3 regions of the Nocardiopsis sediminis genome follow, and region 3 is predicted to be linked to each of the others. Evidence: riboswitches for the same ligand, from Rfam matches in the RefSeq annotation. Region 3 holds a riboswitch; each other region holds the start of a gene.
The links. A riboswitch is a leader RNA that binds a small molecule or an ion and turns the genes downstream of it on or off. The one in region 3 is predicted to bind cobalamin.
Positions count from the first base shown of each region.

Region 1 (7,557 bases), on a different contig from region 3:
CCGCGGCACCCGGCCCGGCGAGGGGCGCAGCCCGACGACGTTGTTGAACGACGCGGGGTTGCGCAGTGACCCGCCCATGTCCGAGCCGTCGGCGAGCGGGTGCAGCCCGGCGGCCAGGGCGGCCGCGGCGCCCCCGCTGCTGCCCCCGGCCGAGCGCGACGTGTCGTAGGGGTTGCGGGTGGTGCCGAACACCGTGTTGAAGGTGTGCGATCCGGCGGCGAACTCGGGGGTGTTGGTCTTGCCGATCGTGATCGCGCCCGCGGCGCGCATCCGCTCGACGACCAGCGTGTCGTGCTGGGGGACGTGGTCGGCGTAGATGGGGGACCCGAACGTGGTGCGCACGCCGGCGGTCTCGTGGGTGTCCTTGTGGGCGACGGGCAGGCCGTGCAGGGGGCCGACATCGGCGCCGTAGGCCAGCCGCTCGTCGGCCGCGCGGGCCTCGTCCATGGCCCGCTCGGCGCAGAGGGTCACGACCGCGTTGATCGCGGGGTCGGTGTCCTCGATGCGCTCCAAGTGGGCCTCCACCACCTCGCGCGCCGAGATCTCGCGTGCGCGCAGCAGCCGAGCCAGCTCCCGTGCGGGACTGTAGGCGATGTCCTCGTGCATGGGGGTCTCACAATCCGGACCGGGGGCAACGTCGTCCAATTAGCGGACCTTGCAAGAAATCCCAGGGCTTCAGCCCCGGGATCAATTGCATCCTAACGGGGTGGCTCGGGGCGCCACCGTATCGCTGCGTCTCACGGGTCCGGCGACAGTGCCTCACCAGGTGTACGTGACCAGCCTCCGCCGTTGAACTCCGCGATTTCGCGCCGAACTCCTCGATGGCCTTCCGAAGGATCTCCTCGCAGCGGCTGAGCACGGCGGGAAGGCGCTGCGGGAAGACGGAGTGAGCGTGGAGAGTGGGCGTAGCGAGCGGTTCCCCCATGCGCACGTCGGGTTCGATTCCCGTCGATGTTGCATGTAGTAATGCTATGGTCTCAATTCGTGAAGATAGTTGTATCCGTGAAGCTCCGGCCGATGCCCGAGGCGGCGTCGGCTCTGCGTGACGAGCTGCACGGCTGCAATGAGGGCGCCAACTGGGTGTCCTGGGTCGCGTTCGAGCACTTCGGGCTCAAGGTCCGTGAGTACGCTCTGCGCAAGCTCGTCTATGCGGGCTTGCGCGAGCGAGGCATCAAGTCCGCCGCCGCGCAGCAGCTCATCAAGAAGGTCACCCATGCCTATACAACGCTGCGGGCGAACATCAGGGCCGGGAATTTCGGCAAGGAGGGATCCAAGCGACGCAAGAAGGCCGAGTCCAAGCCGATCGTCTTCCGCACGGATGCGGCTCAGGCGTACGACCACCGCAATATGGGCTGGGACATCGATGCCCAGGCGGTTGCCATCACCACCCGCATGGGCCGGTTGAAGGACATCGGGTTCGTCTGCTCCCCCGGAGCGCTGAAGACGCTTGCCCAGTACCGAAAAGGCGAAGCAGACCTGATCTGCCGTGACGGCGCGTGGTACCTCATCGCCATCTGCGATGTTCCCGAGCCCGAGGTGTACGAGCCGGAGGGGTTTGTCGGCGTCGACCTCGGCATCGCCAATATCGCCACCACCTCTACTGGCTACCAGGCGGCCGGGCGCGGCCTCACCCGGTACCGCAGGCGGCAGCTCAACCTGCGTCGGAAGCTTCAGAAGAAGGGCACCCAGTCTGCCAGGCGGCGGCTCAAGGCGCGTCGCCGTAAGGAAGCGCGCCACGTCAAGAACACCAATCACGTCATCGCAAAGACGATCGTGACCGAGGCTGAACGCACCTCGGCCGGGATCTCCCTGGAAGACCTCAAGGGAATCCTGCAGAGGGTACGGCTCCGCAAGCCCCAACGGGTCACCCTCCATTCCTGGGCCTTCGCCCAGCTCGGAGGCTTCATCGTCTACAAGGCACGCCGCGCTGGCGTGCCCCTCGTCCACGTCGACCCCCGGTACACGTCGCAGATTTGCTGCGAGTGCGGCCACACGGACAGGAGGAACCGTGTGGACCGGGGTCTTTTCATCTGCCGGGGCTGCGGCGTCGTTGCGCATGCGGACCGGAACGCTTCCCGCAACATCGCCGCCCGCGGCGAGACCGTGTGGAAAGCGGGGCGTGAGTCACGCGCCCCGGTCACCGGACCACAGGTCTGATGGCCAAGACGCGGGAGGCAACCCCACAGCCAGTGAGGCCCTACCTGCAAGCTCAGGGCTCCAGCCCCGAGAAGCTGACAGCATCCCCGCAGACCGGCCCCTGCGTCAGCCCTTCACGAGATCGCGCAGCGCCCGCAGCCGCGGCTCGTCGCGCACCCCCGCGAGCAGCAGGGTCGTCACCGGGCTCTCGCGCCAGGCCTGGAGGCGTTCGGCGATCCGCGGCAGCGGCCCCACCAGGGCCAGGCCGTCGGCGAGCTCGTCGGGCACGGCGTCGACGGCCTCGGCCCGGCGCCCCGCCAGGAACAGGTCCTGCACCTTGTGCGCCTCCTCGGCGAAGCCGAGCCGGACGAACAGGTCGAGGTGGAAGTTGCGTTCGCGGGCGCCCATGCCCCCGATGTAGAAGGCGTAGGGCGCCTTCGCCAGCCGCAGCGCCTCGCTGGTGTCGGCGTGCTCGACCACCGTGACCGTGCAGGCGATGTCGAAGCCGGCGGGGGCGGCGGCGAGCGCGTCGGCGTACAGCGGGGGGCTGAGCCGCGGGTGGTAGAACATCGGGACCCAGCCGTCGGCGATCTCCGCCGCCAGGGCCACGTTCTTGGGGCCCTCGGCGCCCAGGTACACCGGGATGCGCGGGCGCAGCGGGTGGGTGATCGACTTGAGCGGCTTGCCCAGGCCGGCGCCGCCGGGGTAGGGCAGCGGGTGGTGCGGGCCGTCGCCGGTCACGGGCGCCTCGCGCCGCCAGACCTGCCGCATGATGTCGATGTACTCGCGGGTCCGTTGCAACGGGCGGGGGAAGGGGCGGCCGTACCAGCCCTCCACCACTTGGGGCCCCGACACCCCGATGCCCAGCCGCAGCCGGCCGCCGGAGAGGTGGTCCAGGGTGAGGGCGTGCATGGCGGTGGCCACCGGGGTGCGCGCCGACATCTGGGCGATCGCGGTGCCGAGCCCGATGTCGCGGGTCCGGGCGCCGTACCACGCCAGGGGGGTGAAGGCGTCGGATCCGTAGGCTTCGGCGGTCCACACCGACGTGTAGCCGAGTGCTTCGGCCGCCCGGACGGTCTCCGTCGCGTCGTCGGCTGCGGCCCCCCAGTAGCCCACGGCGAGACCCAGTTCCAGATCGTCGGCCACCGGCGCTCCCTCATTCGTCGTCGCGCCCCTGGGGCGCATACTAGAACGTGTTTCAGTTCGAGGAAAGGGGTGCCGGCGGTCCGCCGCGTCCGTTGGCGGGGGGCTCAGCCGCCTCCGCCTCCGCCGCCGTCCCCGCCCCCTCCGCCGCCTCCACTGTCTCCGCCGCCCCAGCCGCCTCCGCCGCTGTCGCCCCCGCCCCAGCTGAACCAGCCGCCGCCGTCACCGCCGCTGCTCGATCCGCCGTGGTGCGCCTCTTTGCCGCCGTCGCCTCCGGAGCTCCAGCCACCGCTGTAGTCGCCGCCCGCATAGCCGCTGCCGCGTGCCCGTCGCCGGGGCGGCGTGCGCCCGCCCGAGCGGTTGAGGGCCCGGCCGGCGATCCTGACGATCAGCAGCACCACGACTCCGGCCGCCACGACGGTGAAGCCCATTTCGATCACGCCCACGCCTGCTCCTTCCTCTCCATCACGGCCCGCGCCGGGTGCGTTCACGGCGGCGGGATACATCATGGGACGCCAATCCGGTCCGGGCGGTTCGGCCGATTCCGGGCCGGTTTCGCGGGCCGGCCGGAGGCACCCGGCGGCCGGAGGCGCCGCGAGGGCGTGTGAGATCGTGGTGGGCGGCGCCGACCGGCGGGCGACGTGATGCCCCGCCGTCGGCAGGAACCCGGTGTGAATCCGGGGCGGTCCCGCCACTGTGACCAGGGAGCGAACCCGCGACCATCGCCACTGCCGGAAGTCCCGGCGGGAAGGCGGCGGGGGAGCGGCGATCTGGGAGCCAGGAGACTGCCCGGCGCCATGACCGACCCCTATGGGCGTGGACTCCCGAGGAAGGACCGAACAGCGTGGGCGCTTCCGCTCGCTACCCCTTCACAGCGGTCGTCGGAATGGACGACCTCAAGCTCGCCCTGCTGCTCAACGCGGTGTCGCCCGCTGTCGGCGGGGTGCTGGTCCGCGGCGAGAAGGGGACCGCCAAGTCGACCGTGGTGCGCGCCCTGGCCGCGCTCCTGCCCGGGATCGGCGTCGTCCCCGGCTGCCGGTTCTCCTGCGACCCCGCCGCCCCCGACACCGGCTGCCCCGACGGCCCCCACGACACCGGCGCCGCCGCCGAACAGCGTGCGGCGCGGCTGGTCGAACTGCCCGTCGGCGCCAGCGAGGACCGCCTCGCCGGCTCCCTCGACCTCGAACGCGCGCTCACCGAGGGCGTCAAGGCGTTCGAGCCGGGGCTGCTCGCGGCGGCGCACCGCGGCGTCCTCTACGTCGACGAGGTCAACCTCCTCCACGACCACCTGGTCGACCTGCTGCTCGACGCCGCCGCGATGGGGACGTCGCACGTCGAGCGCGAGGGCGTGTCGGTGCGCCACGCGGCCCGGTTCCTGCTCGTGGGCACGATGAACCCCGAGGAGGGCGAGCTGCGCCCTCAGCTGCTCGACCGGTTCGGCCTGACCGTGGAGGTCGCCGCGACCCGCGACCCCGCCGAGCGGGCCGAGGTCGTGCGCCGCAGGCTCGCCTACGAGGCCGATCCCGCCGGCTTCGCCGCCCGCCACGCGGGCGAGGAGGCCGAGCTGGCCGCCCGCATCCGCGCCGCGCGCACGCGCCTGCCCGGCGTGGCCCTGTCCGACGCCGCTCTGCGCCAGGTCACCGCGGTCTGCGCGGCCTTCGAGGTCGACGGCCTGCGCGCCGACATCGTCACCGCCCGCGCCGCCATGGCCCTGGCCGCGTGGCGCGGCCGCACCGAGGTCACCGGCGACGACGTCCGCGACGCCGCCCGCCTGGCCCTGCCCCACCGCCGCCGGCGCGACCCCTTCGACGCCCCGGGCCTCGACGAGGACCGCCTCCGGCAGGCGCTCGACGACGCCGGCGACGACGACCCCGAACCCCCCGATGGCGGCCCCGCCGGGCCGGACGGCGCTCCGGGCGACGGCCCCGAAAGCCCCGCCGGAGCGGGGGAGTCCGACCCGGGAGCCGCGGACGGCGCCGGACCCGCCGACGGCCCCGGCCCCCGGCCGCAGCCGGACGGTTCCGCGGCGCCCGGCGCCGCCGGGCCGCGGCCTCCGGGCACCGAAGGCACCGGAAACCCCCGGGACGGCGGACCGCCGTCCGGCGCCGGTTCCGGCGACCCCTCCGGGGGCGACGGCACCCCCGCCGAAGCCGCGCCCGCCTACCGGCCCCGGCTCTTCAGCGTCCCCGGAACCGGCGCCGGTGCCCCCGGCCGCCGCTCGCGCGCCGAGACGCCCCTGGGGCGCACCACCGGCGCCCGCGTCCCCGCCGAACGCATGGGCGCGCTGCACCTCGCCGCCACCGTGAACGCCGCGGCCCCGCACCAGCGCGCACGCGGGCGCGACGGCCGCGGCCTCATCGTGCACCGCTCCGACCTGCGGGAGGCCGTGCGCGAGGGGCGCGAGGGCAACCTCGTGCTCTTCTGCGTCGACGCCAGCGGCTCCATGGCCGCCCGGCAGCGCATGCGCGCCGTCAAGGGGGCCGTCCTGAGCCTGCTGCTCGACGCCTACCAGCGCCGGGACAAGGTCGGCCTGGTGACCTTCCGCGGGCGCGGCGCCGAACTCGACCTGCCGCCGACCTCGTCGGTCGAGGCGGGCGCCCGCCGCCTGCGCGACCTGCGCACAGGCGGCCGCACCCCGCTGGCGGCCGGCCTGCTCCGCTGCGCCGACGTGCTGCGCATCGAGCGCCTGCGCGACCCGCGGCGGCGCCCCCTGCTCGTGGTCGTCACCGACGGCCGCGCCACCCACGGCGGGTTCGGCGACGCCCAGCGGGCGGGCGCGCTGATCCGCGCCGAGGGGGTCCGCAGCGTCGTCGTCGACTGCGAGTCGGGGCCCGTGCGCCTGGGCATGGCGCACCGGCTCGCCGCCGCCATGGACGCCGTCCCCGTGCCGCTGGAGGAGCTGCGCGCCGACACGCTGAGCGGCCTGGTCCGGCACGCGCGCGGCGCCGCCTGACACCTCGCGACGGCAACGGATCAACCGCAGCAAGGAGAACGACGAGACATGCCGAAGGGCGTACCGACCCACGTGCCCGACGACGGGCTCACCACCCGCCAGCGCCGCAACCGGCCGCTGCTGATGGTGCACACCGGCCCCGGAAAGGGGAAGTCCACCGCGGCGTTCGGCCTCGCCACCCGCTGCTGGGCGCAGGGCTGGGACATCGGGGTGTTCCAGTTCGTGAAGTCCGCCAAGTGGCGCATCGGCGAGGAGCGCGCGCTGCGCGTCCTGGGCGACTCCGGGGAGGGCGGCCGGGTCACCTGGAACAAGATGGGCGAGGGCTGGTCGTGGATCCGGCGCCCCGGGACCGAGCCCGACCACGCCGCCGACGCCGCCGAAGGGTGGGCGCAGATCAAGCGGGAGCTGGCCGCCGAGACCTACCGGCTCTACGTCCTCGACGAGTTCACCTACCCGATGAAGTGGGGGTGGGTGGACGTCGACGACGTCGTGGCGACGCTGCGCGACCGCCCCGGCGCCCAGCACGTGGTCATCACCGGGCGCGACGCCGACCCGCGGCTGCTGGCCGCCGCCGACCTCGTCACCGAGATGGCCAAGGTCAAGCACCCCATGGACGCCGGGCAGAAGGGCCAGCGCGGCATCGAATGGTGACCCCGGAGACGGGATCAGCCCAGGTCGGCGGGGATCAGGCTGTAGACGGCGAGATCGGTGCGCCCCGTGTGCAGGGGCATCGCGCTGCGCTCGACGCCCTCGAAGGTGAACCCCGCGCGCTCGGCAACGGCGCGCGACCCGGTGTTGGCGGTGCCCGCCTTCAGCTCGACCCGCTGGAACCCCTGGTCGAGCACGGCCCAGCGGGAGACGGCGATCACCGCCTCCGTGGCCAGCCCCCGCCCGCGCGCCTCCGGCGCCAGCCAGTACCCCACCTCGGTCACCTTCGCCTTCCACGCGGTGCGGACCAGCCCGACCGTGCCGGCGAAGGTGCCCGTCGCGGTCTCGATCGCGGCCCACTGCTGGCCGTCGCCCGATACCCGGGCGTTCGGCGCCTCGATCAGGCACCAGCGCTCGGCGTCGGCGCGGGTGTAGGCGCGCCCCGGCTCCGGCAGGGGCAGCCACCGCTGCGTGAGCCGGTCGCGGGCGGCCGCGAGCACCGGGCCGATCTCGGCTTCGGTGAAGGCGCGCAGGGTCAGCCGCTCGGTGCGCAGGATGACGGAGGGCATCATCGGCGCCTGTTGCGTCGCGGTCATGGCGTCCTCCCGTCGGCGAAGGCCCGCACCGAGCCGAGGAACCGGGCGGCGATGCCGGGCGAGCCCGCCCAGTGCAGGTGG
Region 1 is NZ_JBHSBH010000015.1:633,976-641,532, reverse strand. It holds gene ACFOVU_RS25365 (amidase) at 1-606, opposite strand, end outside; gene ACFOVU_RS25360 (RNA-guided endonuclease InsQ/TnpB family protein) at 985-2,157, shown strand; gene ACFOVU_RS25355 (LLM class F420-dependent oxidoreductase) at 2,263-3,282, opposite strand; gene ACFOVU_RS25350 (hypothetical protein) at 3,387-3,725, opposite strand; cobalamin riboswitch at 3,939-4,067, shown strand; gene ACFOVU_RS25345 (putative cobaltochelatase) at 4,124-6,232, shown strand; gene cobO (cob(I)yrinic acid a,c-diamide adenosyltransferase) at 6,281-6,883, shown strand; gene ACFOVU_RS25335 (GNAT family N-acetyltransferase) at 6,898-7,476, opposite strand; gene ACFOVU_RS25330 (cobyrinate a,c-diamide synthase) at 7,473-7,557, opposite strand, start outside.
Region 1: linked by a shared signal. The riboswitch ahead of ACFOVU_RS25345 (putative cobaltochelatase) and the one ahead of metE (5-methyltetrahydropteroyltriglutamate--homocysteine S-methyltransferase) in region 3 are both predicted to bind cobalamin.

Region 2 (7,557 bases), on a different contig from region 3:
ACGTCGGCCCCCGCCGGCCCCGATCCGGTGGCCCCGCCCGGCGCGGCCCCGGAACCGGCGGCGCCCGCGGGCTCGCGGCCGGCGGGCCCGCCGGCCAGGACGGCGGCGGCGCGGCGCCGGGCGTCGTCGGCGCTCATCCCGCGGGCCCGGTAGAGCAGCGCCAGTTCGTTGGCGTCGACGTCGAGAGCGGGCAGTGATTCCCGCGCGGTGTCGTCGGGCGCCGCGGCCGCGAGGAGCTCGCGCTGCGAGCTCACCGATACGTACTCCCCGGCGGCCATCGACAGCGCCCCCGCGAGCAGCCCGGACAGCCCGGTCAGCAGCACGGCCGAGCCGCTCGCCCCGCCGCCGATGACCCCCAGGACCAGGGCGATGTTGCTGACCAGGCCGTCGTTGGCGCCGAAGACCGCCGCGCGCAGCGTCCCCGACATCCGGGCGCGGCCGCGTGCGGCCAGCCCCCGTACGACTTCGCTGTGGATGCGCTCGTCGGCGGCCATGGAGGCGGGGGCGTCGGAGTCGTGCTCGTAGAGCGGGCGGCTTTCGGCGCGCTGGAGCAGCGCCAGGACCACGATCCAGCCCAGGGTGCGGGCGAGGACGACCATCGTGCGGGTGCGCCACCCGCCGCCGCGGGCGGGGCGGCCGGCGTCGTCGCCGAGCAGGCGCTCCCAGTGCGCGACGTGCCGGTCCTCGGCGTCGGCGAGCCCGAGCAGGATCTCGCGTTCCTCGTTGCGGCGGAGCCGGGCGAGTTCCCGGTAGATGCGGGCGGCCTCGCGTTCGCCGGCCAGCCGCCGCCTCCATCTGCGCACCTGTGCGGGGGAGGGGCTGCCGGGCGGGCCGGGGCGGGGCCGGCCTGCGGCGGGATCGGCGTCGTCCACGGCCCCACCCCCCCTTGCGACCCGCCGGCGGCCGGTGGGCCCATGTTCCCCTCGCCCGTGCCGGATCGGGGAGCTCCCACGCCGGTGGGCGCCGCCGTGACCTGGGCGGGCGCGGGGCCGAGAGCGGCCCGCGGCCTTGGGGGCCTTGACAGTCGCGTGCGCGGCTTCTTATGTTAACGCTCACATAATAATAGTGACGGTTATCACATTCATGTCGCGCTCACCCGCCCCCGAGGGGATGCCCATGACCGCCCGCCGCTCCGGACCCCGCCGCCGCACCGCCGCCCTCGCAGCGGCGGCCCTCCTCTGCCTGCTCGCCCCCGTTGCCGCCGGGTCCGCCGCCTCCGCCGCCCAGCGGCCCGCGCCGCAGGCCGGGACCGCCCAGGCCGCGCCCTACGAGGGCTACATGTTCGCCTACTTCACCGGAGAGGGCACCGCCGACGGCGAGCAGATCCACTTCGCCGCCAGCCGGGGCGACGATCCCCTGAGTTGGGACGAGCTCAACGGCGGCGAGCCGGTGCTCACCTCGCGCCTGGGCGATCTGGGCGTCCGCGACCCGTTCATCATCCGCGCCCCCGAAGGCGACCGCTTCTACCTCCTGGCCACCGACCTCAAGATCCACGGCGGCGACGGCTGGGACGAGGCCCAGCGCCACGGCAGCCGCTCGATCATGGTGTGGGAGTCCGCCGACTTGGTGAACTGGTCGCAGCAGCGCATGGTCCGGGTCGCCCCCGACCGGGCGGGCAACACCTGGGCGCCCGAGGCGTACTACGACCCCTCCATCGGCGAGTACGTGGTGTTCTGGGCCTCGAAGCTCTACGCCGAGGACGACCCCGACCACACGGGCTCCACCCACAACCGGATGATGTACGCCACCACCCCCGACTTCCGCACCTTCAGCGAGGCGCGCGTGTGGATCGACCCCGGCCACTCGGTGATCGACTCCACCGTCATCGAGCACGACGGTTACTTCTACCGGTTCACCAAGGACGAGCGCGACGCGTCGCCGGACGCCCCGTGCGGAAAGTTCATCACGGCCGAGCGCTCGGCCGACCTCCGCTCGACCGGCTACGAGTTCATCGCCGAGTGCATCGGCCGCGAGGGGCCCGGCCCCGGCATCTCCCAGGGCGAGGGGCCCACCGTCTTCAAGGACAACAACGAGGAGAAGTGGTACCTGTTCATCGACGAGTTCGGCGGGCGCGGCTACGTGCCGTTCGAGACCACCGACCTCGCCTCGGGGCAGTGGACCATGTCCCCGGCCTTCGACCTGCCGGCCAGCCCGCGCCACGGGACCGTCCTGCCGGTCACCGCGGCCGAGCTCGCCCGCCTCACCGGCGCCTACGGTCCCTGACCGGGATCCGGCACCGCCCCTCGGCCCCGGGGAGCACCGGGCAGGAAGCGCACCGAGGGGCGGCCTCCGGGCCCCTCCGGAGTCACCACGGCGCGCACGTTGTAGACGTCGGCGATCAGCTCCTCGGTGAGCACCTGAGACGGCGTGCCCGCCGCCACCACCCGGCCCTCGTTCAGGACCACCACCTGGTCGCAGAACATCGCGGCCAGGTTGAGGTCGTGCAGGGCGATCACGCCGGTCACCGGGGTGCGGACGACCAGCGCCAGCAGTTCCAGCTGGTGGTGGATGTCGAGGTGGTTGGTCGGCTCGTCCAGCAGCAGCTCGCGCGGCTCCTGCGCCAGCGCGCGGGCGATCTGCACCCGCTGCCGCTCGCCGCCCGACAGCGTGTGCCAGGACCGGTCGGCCCGGTCGGCCAGCCCGGTGTGGGCCAGGGCGGAGCGCACCGCCGCGTCGTCGGCCGCCGACGGCGCCGACCACGCCCGCCGGTGGGGGATGCGGCCCAGTCGCACCACGTCGCGCACGCTCAGGTCCACCTCGGTCGCGGCGTGCTGCTCCACCACCGCGATCCGCCGCGCCGCCGCCCTGCGGCCCACCTCGGCCATCGGGGCGCCGTCGAGCGTGACGACCCCCGACGACGTCGGCCGCACCCCCGCGAGCAGCCGCAGCAGCGTCGACTTGCCCGACCCGTTGGGCCCCAGCAGGCCCACCGTGGAGCCGGGCGCCGGCTCCAGGCTGATGCCGTCGACGATCAGCCGCCCGTCCGCCCGCCACGACACCGCCTCGGCGCGCAGGCTCACCGCCGCCTCCCGTTCCCGCCGGTCACCGCCACCGCCGGCTCCGGTAGAGGATGAACACGAACGCCGGGACCCCGATGAGCGAGGTGACCACGCCCACCGGCAGCTCCTGCGGGTCCAGGACGGTGCGGGCGGCGGTGTCGACCCACACCAGGAAGACCGCCCCGGCCAGCGCCGTGGCCGGCAGCAGCAGGCGGTGGCCGGGGCCGGCGACCGCGCGGGCCGCGTGCGGCAGCACCAGCCCCACGAACCCGATCGCGCCGGCCGCGCTCACAAGGGTCGCGGTCAGCAGCGCGGTCGCGGTGAGCAGCAGCAGCCGCGTCCGGGCGACCGGAACCCCCAGGGACGCCGCGGCGTCGTGGCCGAAGGCGAACGCGTCGAGCGCCGACGCGTTGGCCGCGCACACCAGCAGCACCGCCGCCAGCACGCCGGCGCACAGCCCCACATCGGTCCAGCCGGCGCCGCTCAGCGAGCCCAGCAGCCAGAACAGCACGCCCCGGGTCTGCTCGGCGTCGGCGGAGGACAGCACGATGACCGACGTGAGCGCGGAGAACAGCTGCATGGCCGCCACCCCCGACAGCACGACGCGGTCGGTCGTCCCGCCGGCGGCGAAGCCGAGCACCAGGACGAGCGCGAAGGAGGCCGCCGCCCCGGCGAACGCGCCCGCCGACAGCGACACCGCCCCGCCGCCCACCCCCAGCACGGCCACCAGCACCGCGCCGGTGGAGGCGCCCGAGGAGATGCCGAGCACGAACGGGTCGGCGAGCGGGTTGCGCAGCAGCGACTGCATGATCGCGCCGCACACCCCCAGGCCGGCGCCGCACACCGCGGCCAGCACCGTGCGGGGCAGCCGCAGCTCCCACACGATGCCCTCGCGGATCGGCGTCAGCCCCGACGCGCCCCAGCCGGCGCGCGCGGCGACGACCGCCCAGACGTCGCCGACGGCGATGCCCGCGGGGCCGATCGTGATGGCGGTGGCGACCGAGGCGGCGAGCAGCACGAGGCCGCCGCACGCCAGGACGGCCGCGCGCCCCGCACCGGGGGGTGCGAGGGCTCGGGGGCGGGACATGCGCCCGCTCAGCCGGCGAGCCCGAAGCCGCGCAGCGCCTCGGCCACCTGCTCGACGCCCTCGACCGTGCGGATCGAGGGGTTCATGGCGGCGCCGCTCAGCAGCACGTAGCGCTCGTTCTCGACGGCGTCCAGGTGCCGGGTGACGGGGTGGGACTCCAGGAACTCGATCTTGGCGGCGGCGGACTCGGCGGTCTGGCTCTCGCGGGTGAGGTCGCCGATGACCAGCACGTCGGGGTCGCGGTCGGCCACGGTCTCCCAGTTGATCTGCGGCCACTCGTCGCGGGTGTCGTCGAAGACGTTGCGGGCGCCCACGGCCTCGGTGATGATGCCCGGGGCCCCGCAGCAGCCCGCCATGTAGGGGGACTCGGCGTTGGCGAACCAGTAGAGCAGGGTGACCCCGGAGGCATCGACATCGGCGGTCGCCGCCGCCATCCGGCCCTCGAGGCCGGCCACCAGCTCCTCGCCGCGCTCCTCGACGCCGAACACGTGCGCGAGGTCGCGGACCTCGGTGTAGACGGCGTCCATGGCCAGCGGCTCCTCGCGGGCGCCGTCCTCGCCGCTGTCGGTCTTGCCGCACTCGGTGGGGGAGAGGTAGACGGGGACGCCGAGCCGTTCGAAGTCCTCGCGGGGGGCGACGCCGCCCTCGCCCAGGGTGCCCTGGAAGGACGCGGCGACGAAGTCGGGCTCCTCGGCCAGGACGCGCTCGAAGGACGGGGCGTTGTCGGCCAGGCGGGGGACCTCGGCGTTGGCCGCCTCGAGGTCCTCGGCGACGGGGTCGGTCCAGGTGGCGGTGCCGGCCATGCGGTCGGCCAGGCCGAGGGAGAGCAGGATCTCGGTCGCCCCCTGGTTGAGGGAGACGGCGCGCTGCGGAGGGGCCTCGACGGTGACGTCGCGGCCGCAGTCGTCGACGGTGCGGGGGTAGCCGGCGGCTTCCTGCGGGGCGCCATCGGTGCCGGTGCCGGTGCCGGGGCCGCAGGCCGTGAGGGGCGCGAGGAGCAGGGCGGCGGTGAGGGCGCAGGCGGGTGGGGTACGGCGGGGGGCCGTCATGGGGGTCCTTCGGCGTCGAGGGCTCGGTCGCGGAGCCCGGCGAACGGTGTCGCCTCCGCACGCCGCAAGGCGCCCGGAGGTGCCAGCAGGTCTTCGGACTCGGGATCACCCGGGTGAGGCGCCTTCCCGGACATGTGTCCAGTGGCCGCTGCCCCGCCCGTCCCCCTTACCGCTGCGCGTCAGCTCCGGATTCCCACCGGATTCCCTGACCCGAGAAAGCACGGGTTCGACTGGCGGCCGCAACCTATCACACGGGTGTCCGCCCCCTCCGCCGTGCACTACTTGACAAACGCCGACAAGTACTTGACTATTCATGTCAAGCAGACCGGAATGCGTCGACGATCGGACACGAGAGGGCGGACCGACCACATGGACACCGACGCCGGCCCCCCGGCACACGGCGAGCTCGCCGGCCAGCTCCGGGCCATCGCCGCCGCCCGCCTCCTCGACCCGCTGGAGATCCTGCTCGAAGGCGACGCCTCCGTGGAGCGGGTGCGCAAGCGGGTCGCCGCGTATGCCGACGCGTGGGCGGCGACACTGCTCGGCCCCGACGACCGTGCCGCCGTCTTCGCCGCGGTGCGGCTCATCGCCGCGCTCTACCCCGGCGACACCGCCTTCGATCCGCCCGCGCAGTGGTGGGCCACGCCCTTGGGGCGGACCGTTGCGCGCCGCGTCGGCCACCCCGGAGCCGTCCGGGTCTCCTACGCGGTCGCCGGGGCGATGCTCGGCATCACCCGGCAGGGCGTCCACGACCTGGTCCGGCGGGGAAAGCTCGCGCCCCACCCCGACGGCGGCGTCCGCACCGGATCCGTGCGCGACCGGCTCAACGGGCGCCCCGTCGGAATGGACCCCTGACGGCCCCCAGGCGGGGCCGCACACCGCCCCGGCCGGCGCGCCCCGCGCCGTCCGGCCGACCACTCCCCACACGACTTCCGCCGGCCCGCAGTCGTCCGGCTCCCCACCCCAGGCACCAGAGGATCAGATCCCATGACCGAGACCCGCCACCCCCTCCCGTCCGAGCGCGACCGGGTGATCGACTCCGCCGGCGTGCCCATCGCCATCCGCGACTTCGGCGGTGAGGGACCGCCCGTCCTGCTCCTGCACGGTCTCGGCGGGACCCTGGAGGACTGGGCGCCCGTCGCTCCGCTGCTCACCCCCCACCGGCGGGCCGTCGCTGTCGACCTGCGCAACAGCGGGCACTCCGGGGACGGGCCCTGGGAATGGGACGCCGTCCTGGGCGACATCGAGGCCGTCGCCGCGGCCATCGGCGAGCCGGAGCCGGCGGTGGTGGGCGCGTCGATCGGCGGCATGATCGCCGTCCTGTGGGGCGAACGCCACCCCCGCTGCCCCGGTGCCGTCAACCTCGACGGCCACCCCGTCCTCGGCGTGGCGCAGCGCCACCCCGGGCTGGACCCGGACCGCGCAGCCGAACAGCGCGAAGGGCTGGCCGCGGCGTTCTCGGCCATGGAGGCGCAGCGGGCCGACCCCCTCGGTCCCGACGCCGCCGAGGCGCTCGCCGAGGCGGCGCGCGCCGCCGCCCGCCGGATCGGCGCATCGGAGGCGTCGTTCGCCGCGAGCGTGTACCGCAACCTCACAGCGGCCGACGGCGCCGGCCACCGCTTCCAGCGGCCCCTGCCGGAGCCCCTGGCCCGGATCCGCCGCGCCATGGAGGAACTCGACATCTTCGCCGCCTATGAGCGCACCCGCGCCCGCACCCTGGCCGTGCTCGCGACCGAGGACACCCCCGGCCAGGGGCCGTTCGCCGACCTCATGGCGGCCCATCGCCGGGGGGTCGACGAGGCGCTGGCCGCCATCGCCCGCGAAAGCCCCCACGTGCGCGCCGCGCACCTGGCCGGCGGCCACGCACTCCTCGCCGAACGCCCCGCCGACGTCGCCCGGCTCGCCCTGGACTTCCTGGCGGGCCACGACGGCTGAGCCGTCCGAGGTGTTCCCGGGCGTAACACGTGGCGGAGAGGCCCGGGGACGGTCAGCCCTCCAGGGGGATGCGGGCGCGGATGTCGCCCAGGCCGCGGGCGATGAGGATCTCGCCGCCGGTCAGCGGGGTCCAGCGGGAGCCCTCCGGGTCCCATACGCGCTGGGTCCGGGGGTCGCAGTCGACGCGGACGCGGGTCTCCTCCTGGGCGGCCACCGTCACCGCCTCCCAGCCGATCAGCCGCACCGGTTCGCCGCCCGGGGGCCGCAGGTACACCTGCACGACCTCGCGGCCCGGGTGGGTGGCGGTGTTGGCCAGCCACACGATGACCGTGCGCACCACGCCGCCGTCGGTGTCGGCCTCCACCGCCCCGTACTCCCAGGCGGCGTAGCCCAGGCCGTGGCCGAACCAGAACAGCGGCTCCTCGCCGGAGGCGTCCCAGCCCCGGTAGCCGACGGCGGGGCCCTCCGCGTAGTGGACGGCGCCGTC
Region 2 is NZ_JBHSBH010000002.1:12,273-19,829, reverse strand. It holds gene ACFOVU_RS00630 (VIT1/CCC1 transporter family protein) at 1-872, opposite strand, end outside; gene ACFOVU_RS00625 (glycoside hydrolase family 43 protein) at 1,084-2,223, shown strand; gene ACFOVU_RS00620 (ABC transporter ATP-binding protein) at 2,211-3,020, opposite strand; gene ACFOVU_RS00615 (FecCD family ABC transporter permease) at 3,043-4,086, opposite strand; gene ACFOVU_RS00610 (ABC transporter substrate-binding protein) at 4,095-5,135, opposite strand; cobalamin riboswitch at 5,203-5,385, opposite strand; gene ACFOVU_RS00605 (hypothetical protein) at 5,505-5,990, shown strand; gene ACFOVU_RS00600 (alpha/beta fold hydrolase) at 6,123-7,070, shown strand; gene ACFOVU_RS00595 (beta-glucosidase family protein) at 7,123-7,557, opposite strand, start outside.
Region 2: linked by a shared signal. The riboswitch ahead of ACFOVU_RS00610 (ABC transporter substrate-binding protein) and the one ahead of metE (5-methyltetrahydropteroyltriglutamate--homocysteine S-methyltransferase) in region 3 are both predicted to bind cobalamin.

Region 3 (7,557 bases):
TCCGCATCACCGTCTCCACACTGCGGCGCAAACTCGGCGACCCGCCGATCCTGCACACCGCCACCGGTGTCGGCTACTACCTGGCCGCCCCATGAGCATCTCGGCCACCCTGCGGCGCAGCCGGCTGTCCATCAGGATCCGGCTCACCCTCATCTACGGCGGCATGGTCCTGGCCTGCGGCATCGTCATGCTGATCACGGTGTACGCCCTGATGAGGTACATACCGAACTACGAGCTGTCCTCCGCGCCGATGGCGCCGTTGGAGACGGTCGACACGGCCGACACGGCCGACGGCGCGGACATCGTCAACGAGGACGGCCGCGATGCCATCCCTGCCGGTGATACCTCCGTCGCCCCCGTGACCATCGGCAGTAAGGACGACGTCCTGACGGTTCTGTTGCAGGTGTCCGGCGTGGCGCTGGCCGGGCTGGCCCTGGTGGCGTTCCTGCTCGGGTGGGTCATCGCCGGGCGCATCCTCGCTCCCATCCACCGCATCACCCGGACCGCCCACACTGTCGCAGGCGACAACCTGCACCAACGCATCCGCCTCGACGGCCGCCAGGACGAGTTCACCGAACTCGCCGACACCATCGACACCATGCTCGACCGGCTGCACGGCAGCTTCCAGGCCCAGCAGCGCTTCGCCGCCAACGCCTCACACGAGCTGCGCACCCCGCTGGCGACCACCCGCACCATGCTCCAGGTCGCCATCGCCCACCCACGCGACTACGATCTCGCCACTCTGGCGCCCAAGCTGCTGGCCACCAACGAACGCAGCATCGCGACCGTGGAGTCCCTGCTCGCCCTGTCCCGGGCCGACCACGGCATCGACGACGTGCGGCCCGTCGACCTCGCCGCGGTGGCGGCCGGCGCCCTGGAGCAGGCGCGGGGGGAAGCGGCGGACCGGCAGATCACCGTGTCCGGCGAGCTGCACCCGGCCCGCGTCGACGGCGATGCCGACCTGCTCCACCATCTGCTCGGCAACCTGCTGCGCAACGCCGTCCGGCACAACCACGACGGTGGCACCGCACGGCTGGTCACCGGGGTCCGGGGCGGCACGGCGGTCATCACCGTCACCAACACCGGCGAGGCCATCACCGCTGAGGAGGCCGAGCGCCTGTTCGAACCGTTCCACCGCCAGCGCGCCCGCACCCACGCCCAGGGCCACGGCCTGGGCCTCACCCTCGTGCGCTCCATCGCCAACAGCCACCACGGCACCGCCACGGCCACCCCCAACCCCGACGGCGGACTCACCGTCACCGTAACCCTGCCCACCGCAGGACAGCGGCCCACCGACGCAGACGAGGCCGGAGAGCGCGTCGCCTGACTCCACAACGGGGCCGGTGACCGCTCGGCTCCGCTTGTCCATGGCGGGACATCGATCTTCGGATCATCCCCTCCCCCAGTTCGGACAGCGCGAGGGCGAAGACGGCGATCGCCGCGGCGATGAGGGTCACCCGGTTCGCCCCGGCCCACGCGTCGATCACCGCCATGGTCGAGGCCGTCGGCGGCGACCGCGCCCGATCATTCGCGCCCTGCCCGTGTCACCCCTGCGAGGTGAGCCTGATAGTTCGGGCAGGTCGTGATGTCCTCGTGCGAGCAGTCCATCCCGGCTTCGAGGAGATCGAGCGCTGAGCGCAGCGCCGCCATCCTGGCCTGAAGCGCTTGGTGGTGGTGGCGCAGCACGTCCTTGCGGGCGGCCGGGTCGCGCGCGGCGAGGAACGTCCGGATGTCCGCCAGCGGCATGCCCGCCTGCTTCGCGACCACGATCGACGCCACCCGGAGCAGGTCGTCGCGGGTGTAGCGGCGGCGGTCGCCGGCGACGCGGGCGGGAGAGAGCAGGCCCACCGACTCCCAGTGCCGCAGCACGTGCGTCGGCAGGCCGAAGTGGTCGGCCACCTGGCCGATGGTCATCGAAGTTGACTTCACGTCGGCATTAAGTCAGACCATGGCGGGCATGTTCAATCTCCTTGCCGTCCTCGACGCCGTCGACGCGCAGCCGATGTCCGTCGAGCTGCGCACACGTTCCTACGAATTGCTCGGCGACCTCCCCGGCCGAACCGTGGCCGACGTCGGCTGCGGCGGCGGCCGCGCGGTCGCCGAGCTGGCCGAGCTCGGGGCCCGCGCGGTCGGCGTCGATCACGACCCCGAGATGATCGCGGCGGCCCGGCAACGCTGGCCCTCCGGCGAGTTCCACGTCGGCGATGCCTACCGGCTGCCGCTGGAGTCCGGGTCGATTGCCGGCTACCGCGCGGACAAGGTACTGCACACGCTTACCGACCCCGTGCGCGCCGTGGCCGAGGCCCGCCGGGTGCTCGCCCCGGGCGGCCGGGTCGTGCTGCTCGGCCAGGACTGGGACACGATCGTCATCGACTCCGACGAACCGGAGACCACCCGCCGGCTGGTCCACGCGAAGGCGGACTCCCTCCCATCGCCGCGCGTGGCCCGGAGGTACCGCAACCTCCTGCTCGATGCCGGGTTCACCGACCCGGTCGTCGAGGTGCGCACCAGTGTGTTCACCGATGACACCGCGCTCGCCCTGCTGCACCGGATCACCGACGAGGAGAGCTGGCTCGCCGAGCAGGCCGAGCGCGCCCGCACGAACCGGATCTTCGTGGCGGTGCCGATGTTCCTCGTCGCCGCGCAGGGATAGCCGGTCGCGCTGGCCGGTCGACGTGGTCATACCGGGCCGGGCGCTGTGCGGGCGCCGCGGCGGGCGGGTGGCCGCCCGCCGCGGGGAAAGCGGTCAGCTCGTCACGGCCGGGCCCGCAGGTGGCCGGTGGCCTCGACCAGGTTGGCGAGGGTGGCCCGCACCTCGGGGTAGCCGCGGGTCTTGAGCCCGCAGTCGGGGTTGACCCACAGCCGGCCGGGCGGGAACGCGCCGACGGCGGTGCGGAGGTGGCCCACGATCTCTTCGACGGAGGGGACGCGCGGGGAGTGGATGTCCCAGACGCCGGGCCCGGCCTCGTTGGCGTATCCGGCGCGGGCCAGATCGGCGACGATCGCCATGGCCGACCTCGCGGCCTCCAGGCTGATCACGTCGGCGTCCATGTCGATGATGGCCGCCAGGACGTCGCCGAACTCGGCGTAACACATGTGCGTGTGGATCTGGGTGTCGTCCCGCACACCCGCGGTGGACAGCTGGAACGCGGCGACGGCCCAGTCCAGGTAGGCCGCGCGGTCGGCGGTACGCAGCGGCAGGGTCTCGCGCAGGGCGGGTTCGTCGACCTGGATGATCGAGATCCCCGCGCGCTCCAGGTCGAGAACCTCGTCGCGCAGGGCGACGGCGACCTGGCGGGCGGTGTCGCCTTCGGGCTGGTCGTCGCGCACGAACGACCAGGCGAGCATGGTGACCGGGCCGGTCAGCATGCCTTTGACCGGCCGCTCGGTCAGGCTCTGGGCGTAGGCGGCCCACTCGACGGTCATCGGCGCCGGGCGCGAGACATCGCCGACGATGAGCGGCGGCCTCACGTAGCGGGTCCCATACGACTGGACCCAGCCGTGCCGGGTGGCCAGGAACCCGGTGAGCTGCTCACCGAAGTACTGGACCATGTCGTTGCGTTCGGGCTCGCCGTGGACCAGCACGTCCAGGCCGATTCGCTCCTGCTCGGCAATGACGGCGCGGATCTCGGCCCGCATGGCGTCGCGGTAGGCGGCGTGGTCGAGCGTGCCGGCGCGCAGGGCCGCGCGGGCCGTGCGCAGCTCCTGCGTCTGCGGGAACGAGCCGATCGTGGTCGTCGGCAGCTCGGGCAGGCGCAGTCGGCCCTGCTGGGCTTGGCGGCGCGTGGCATAGGGGCTGATGCGGTGCAGGTCGGCGTCGGTGACCGCGGCGACCCGGTCGCGCACGGCCGGGACCCGCACGATCGGCGACGCCGCGCGGGAGGCCAGGCGGCTTTGGTTGGTGTGCAGGATGTCGCTGATCGCGGTGCGGCCTTCGGTCAGGCCGCGTCGCAGTGTGACGATTTCGTCGAGCTTCTGCCTGGCGAACGACAGCCAGCCGGCGATCTCGGGGTCGAGGCCGGTTTCCAGGGTCACGTCCAGCGGCACGTGCAGCAGCGAGCAGGATGCCGAGACGTCCACGGAACCGGCCAGCCCGAGCAGTGTGCCCAGGGTGCTCAAGGCGGCGCTCAGGTCCGCGGCCCAGATGTTGCGCCCGTTGACGACCCCGGCGATCAGGCGTTTGCCCGGCATGCCGCCGGCGGCGGCGAGGCCGCCGAGGTTGGCCGCGGCGGCGTTGGTGAAGTCCAGGGCCAGGCCCTCGACGGCCGACGTGGCCAGCACCGGCAGCGCGTCGCCGAGCCTGTCGAAGTAGGAGGCGACCACGATCTTGGGGCGCGCGGTCGCGGCCGCCAGGGTGGCGTAGGTGTCGGCGACCTTGGCCAGCACCTCGGCCGGCTGGTCGGTGACGAGCGCGGGTTCGTCGAGCTGGACCCACTGCGCGCCCGCTTCGTGCAGGCGCCGCAGCAGGTCGGCGTACAGCGGGATCACCTGGTCGAGCAGGTCCAGGGGCCGGAACCCCTCGGTACCGGTCGGGTCCTTGGCCAGCAGCAGGAAGGTGACCGGGCCGAGGAGCACCGGACGGGTCTGCACGCCCTGCTCCAAGGCCTCCGCGAATTCACCGAGGGGCTTGCCCGGGTCGAGGGTGAAGCGGGTGCCGGGCCCGATCTCGGGGACGAGGTAGTGGTAGTTCGTGTCGAACCACTTCGTCATCTCCAGCGGGTGGGCGTCTGCGGTACCGCGCGCCATCGCGAAATAGCGGTCGAGCCTGCCGGCGGTGCTCGTTGTGTCCGGGACGGCGGCGAGGTGCCGCTCGGGGATGGCGCCGAGCATCCAGGCGGTGTCCAGGACGTGGTCGTAGAACGAGAAGTCGTTGCTCGGGATCTCGTCGATGCCGGCGTCGCGCAGCTGCGTCAGGTTGTGCAGCCGCAGCTCACGGGCGGTTCCGAGCAGGGTGTGGGCGTCGATGCGGCCTGCCCAGTAGGACTCGGTCGCCTTCTTCAGTTGCCGGTGGGCGCCCTGGCGCGGGTAGCCGTGCACGGTGGCGCGGCTGGTCGCAGTGGTCTGGGTCACGGGGCTCTCCTTCGCGAGTCCGCGTGGACCTGCGGGAGCGCGTGACGAAGCGCGACCGGCACGCGATCGCGATCCGGCGACGACCCACCCGCGAGGTCTCGGCCTGCACCCCACGGTCGTGGGGCGCACAGCGGGCAGGTCTTCGGACTCGTGGGCGTTCCGGCGCACGCCGGGTTCCTACTGGCCATCGCTTCCCGAGCCGGCTGGGCTCAGTGCTGGTCTCCGCGGAGACTGACGGCGGTCGTTCCCACTCACCGCTGCGGGGCAGTCCCGGATTCGCACCGGGTTCCCTCTTACCTCGGCCACCGCCGTGATTCCGTGCGGCGGCCGAACCAGCTGCCCTGCCACTGTAGCGGTTGGCAGCCGGGCTTCAGGGCCTCGATCCGCCCGTGTGAGCGGATCGCGACGAAAAATGAGTTGCAGTCGAAGAAGTGTGACGCGGCTGCTTCCACCATGAAGATGCACGCCGACCTCGGCGCCGGGCCCAGGCCGGTGCGCTGACCGGCGGCCACCGGCCTGGGCCCGGGATGGCAGGCGCGGATGAAGAGACCGCCCGCCGTCGATCAGGACGTGGCCGACGACCGTCGTCCGCCCAGGTGCCGGGCCAGGAAGCGCTCGATGGTGCGGTACAGCTCGATGTTGCTGTCGGGGTTGATGAACCAGTGGCCCTCGGCCTCATTCAGCAGGTACTCGACCTCGGCGCCGCGGGAGCGAAGCGCATCGGCGATGCGGTCGGAGTGGCGGCGGGCGACGCGGACATCGTTGGCTCCGTGGATCAGCAGCACCGGTGCGGTGATGTCGTCGACCCGGCTGATGGGTGAGCGGGCGAGCATGTCGGCCTCCTGGCGGGGGTCGTCGGGGTCGCCGATGTAGCGCAGGTAGCTGTTCTCGATGGCGTTGCGGGCGACCGGAACGACCGACCGGATGAGGTCGGCGAGGTCGGACATGCCGGTGTAGCTGATGGCGGCGGCGAACCGGTCCGGGGTGAACGCGGCCCCGACGAGTGCGGCGTAGCCGCCATAGGAGCAGCCGTAGATCGCGACCCGGTCCGGGTCGGTGTGGCCCTGCGCGACCGCCCAGTCCAAGGCGTCGATCAGATCGTCGTGCATGCGCCCGGCGAACTGGCCGATCGCGGCCTGGGTGTGGGCCTTGCCGTAGCCGGTGGAGCCGCGGAAGTCGACCTGGAGCACCGCGTAGCCGCGGTTGGCCAGGAGTTGGACCTCCGGGTCGTAGCCCCAGCTGTCGCGGTACCACGGTCCGCCGTGCACCAGCAGCACGGTCGGCAGGCCGCGCGGCTCGGCCCCGGCCGGTAGGGTGAGGTGGCAGGGCAGGGCAAGTCCGTCGCGGGCGGTGACGGTGATCGGGGTGACCGGGGACAGCCGGGCTGGGTCGAGGTGCGGGAACGGCCGGAACAGGCGGCGCGCCTGCCCTGTGGCGTGGTCGTAGAACCAGGTGACACCGGGATCGCGGTCGTGGGTGAAGTCCACCACCCACCGTTGCGCCGTGGCGTCGCAGGAGACGTGGGCCAGGTCGCCGTCGGACAGCTCGGCCAGCCGCGGCAGCACCGTGGCGAAGTGCGGGTCGAGCGCGTGGATCTCCTGACGGGCACCGAGGTAGCGGGCACCGAGGAGGTCCCCGGTGCCCGGGTGCAGGATCAGCGAGGACGGGAAGCGCGGGTCGGCCTCGGGGCGGGGGGTGTCCAGGTCGAAGAAGGGGTGGCCGTCCCCCCCGATCTGCTCGCCGGTGTCCAGATCGACCCGGACCAGGCGAGTGCGGTCCGAGCCGCGCGACGACCCGATCCACAGCCCGTTCCCGTCCGGGGTGGGCACGGCCGGGAGGACCGCGAAGGGGATATCGGTGCCGGGGAACCGCGCGATCGGGCGCCGCCCACCCGGAGTCCACTCCGACAGCACATGGTCGCCCCCCTTCTCCATGGTGAAGACCAGCAACCGGTCGCGGTTGCGTATCCAGGAGTGGACGTCGCCGGGGTTCTCCGCGATCACGGTCAGGCGGCCGGTCGCCAGGTCGAGCTCGAACAGGTCGATCAGATCGGGGCGGCGCATGTTGAGCTGCACGAAAGCCGTCCCGGGCCGGTCGGGTGGGAGGTGCGCACCGATCAGGCGCACGCCCTCGAAGGGAGTCAGGTCGGTCGCGGGCTCCTCGGGATGGGCCGGGTCGACGCGATACAGGTGCCAGTTCTCGTCGCCGTCGGTGTCCTGCTGGAACAGCAGGTAGCGGCCGTCGGTGGTCCAGGAGAAGGCGTCGATGTTGCGCCGGGTTTCGGAGGTGATGCGCCGGGCGCCAGGGGTGTCCGCGTCGTGGACGTCGTCGGGGGCGGCCCAGTCGGAGTCCACATCACGGATGAACACGTTGAGCCGCCCGTTCCACGGGGCCAGGTAGGCGACCCTGGTGCCGTCCGGGGACAGCAGGGCCCGGCTGCGGGTGGGCGGGCCGAAGAACTCTTCGACGGTGATCAGCTGTGACGGG
Region 3 is NZ_JBHSBH010000010.1:32,227-39,783, forward strand. It holds gene ACFOVU_RS15165 (response regulator transcription factor) at 1-95, shown strand, start outside; gene ACFOVU_RS15170 (sensor histidine kinase) at 92-1,327, shown strand; gene ACFOVU_RS15175 (MerR family transcriptional regulator) at 1,525-1,929, opposite strand; gene ACFOVU_RS15180 (methyltransferase domain-containing protein) at 1,958-2,653, shown strand; gene metE (5-methyltetrahydropteroyltriglutamate--homocysteine S-methyltransferase) at 2,755-5,070, opposite strand; cobalamin riboswitch at 5,187-5,422, opposite strand; gene ACFOVU_RS15190 (S9 family peptidase) at 5,634-7,557, opposite strand, start outside.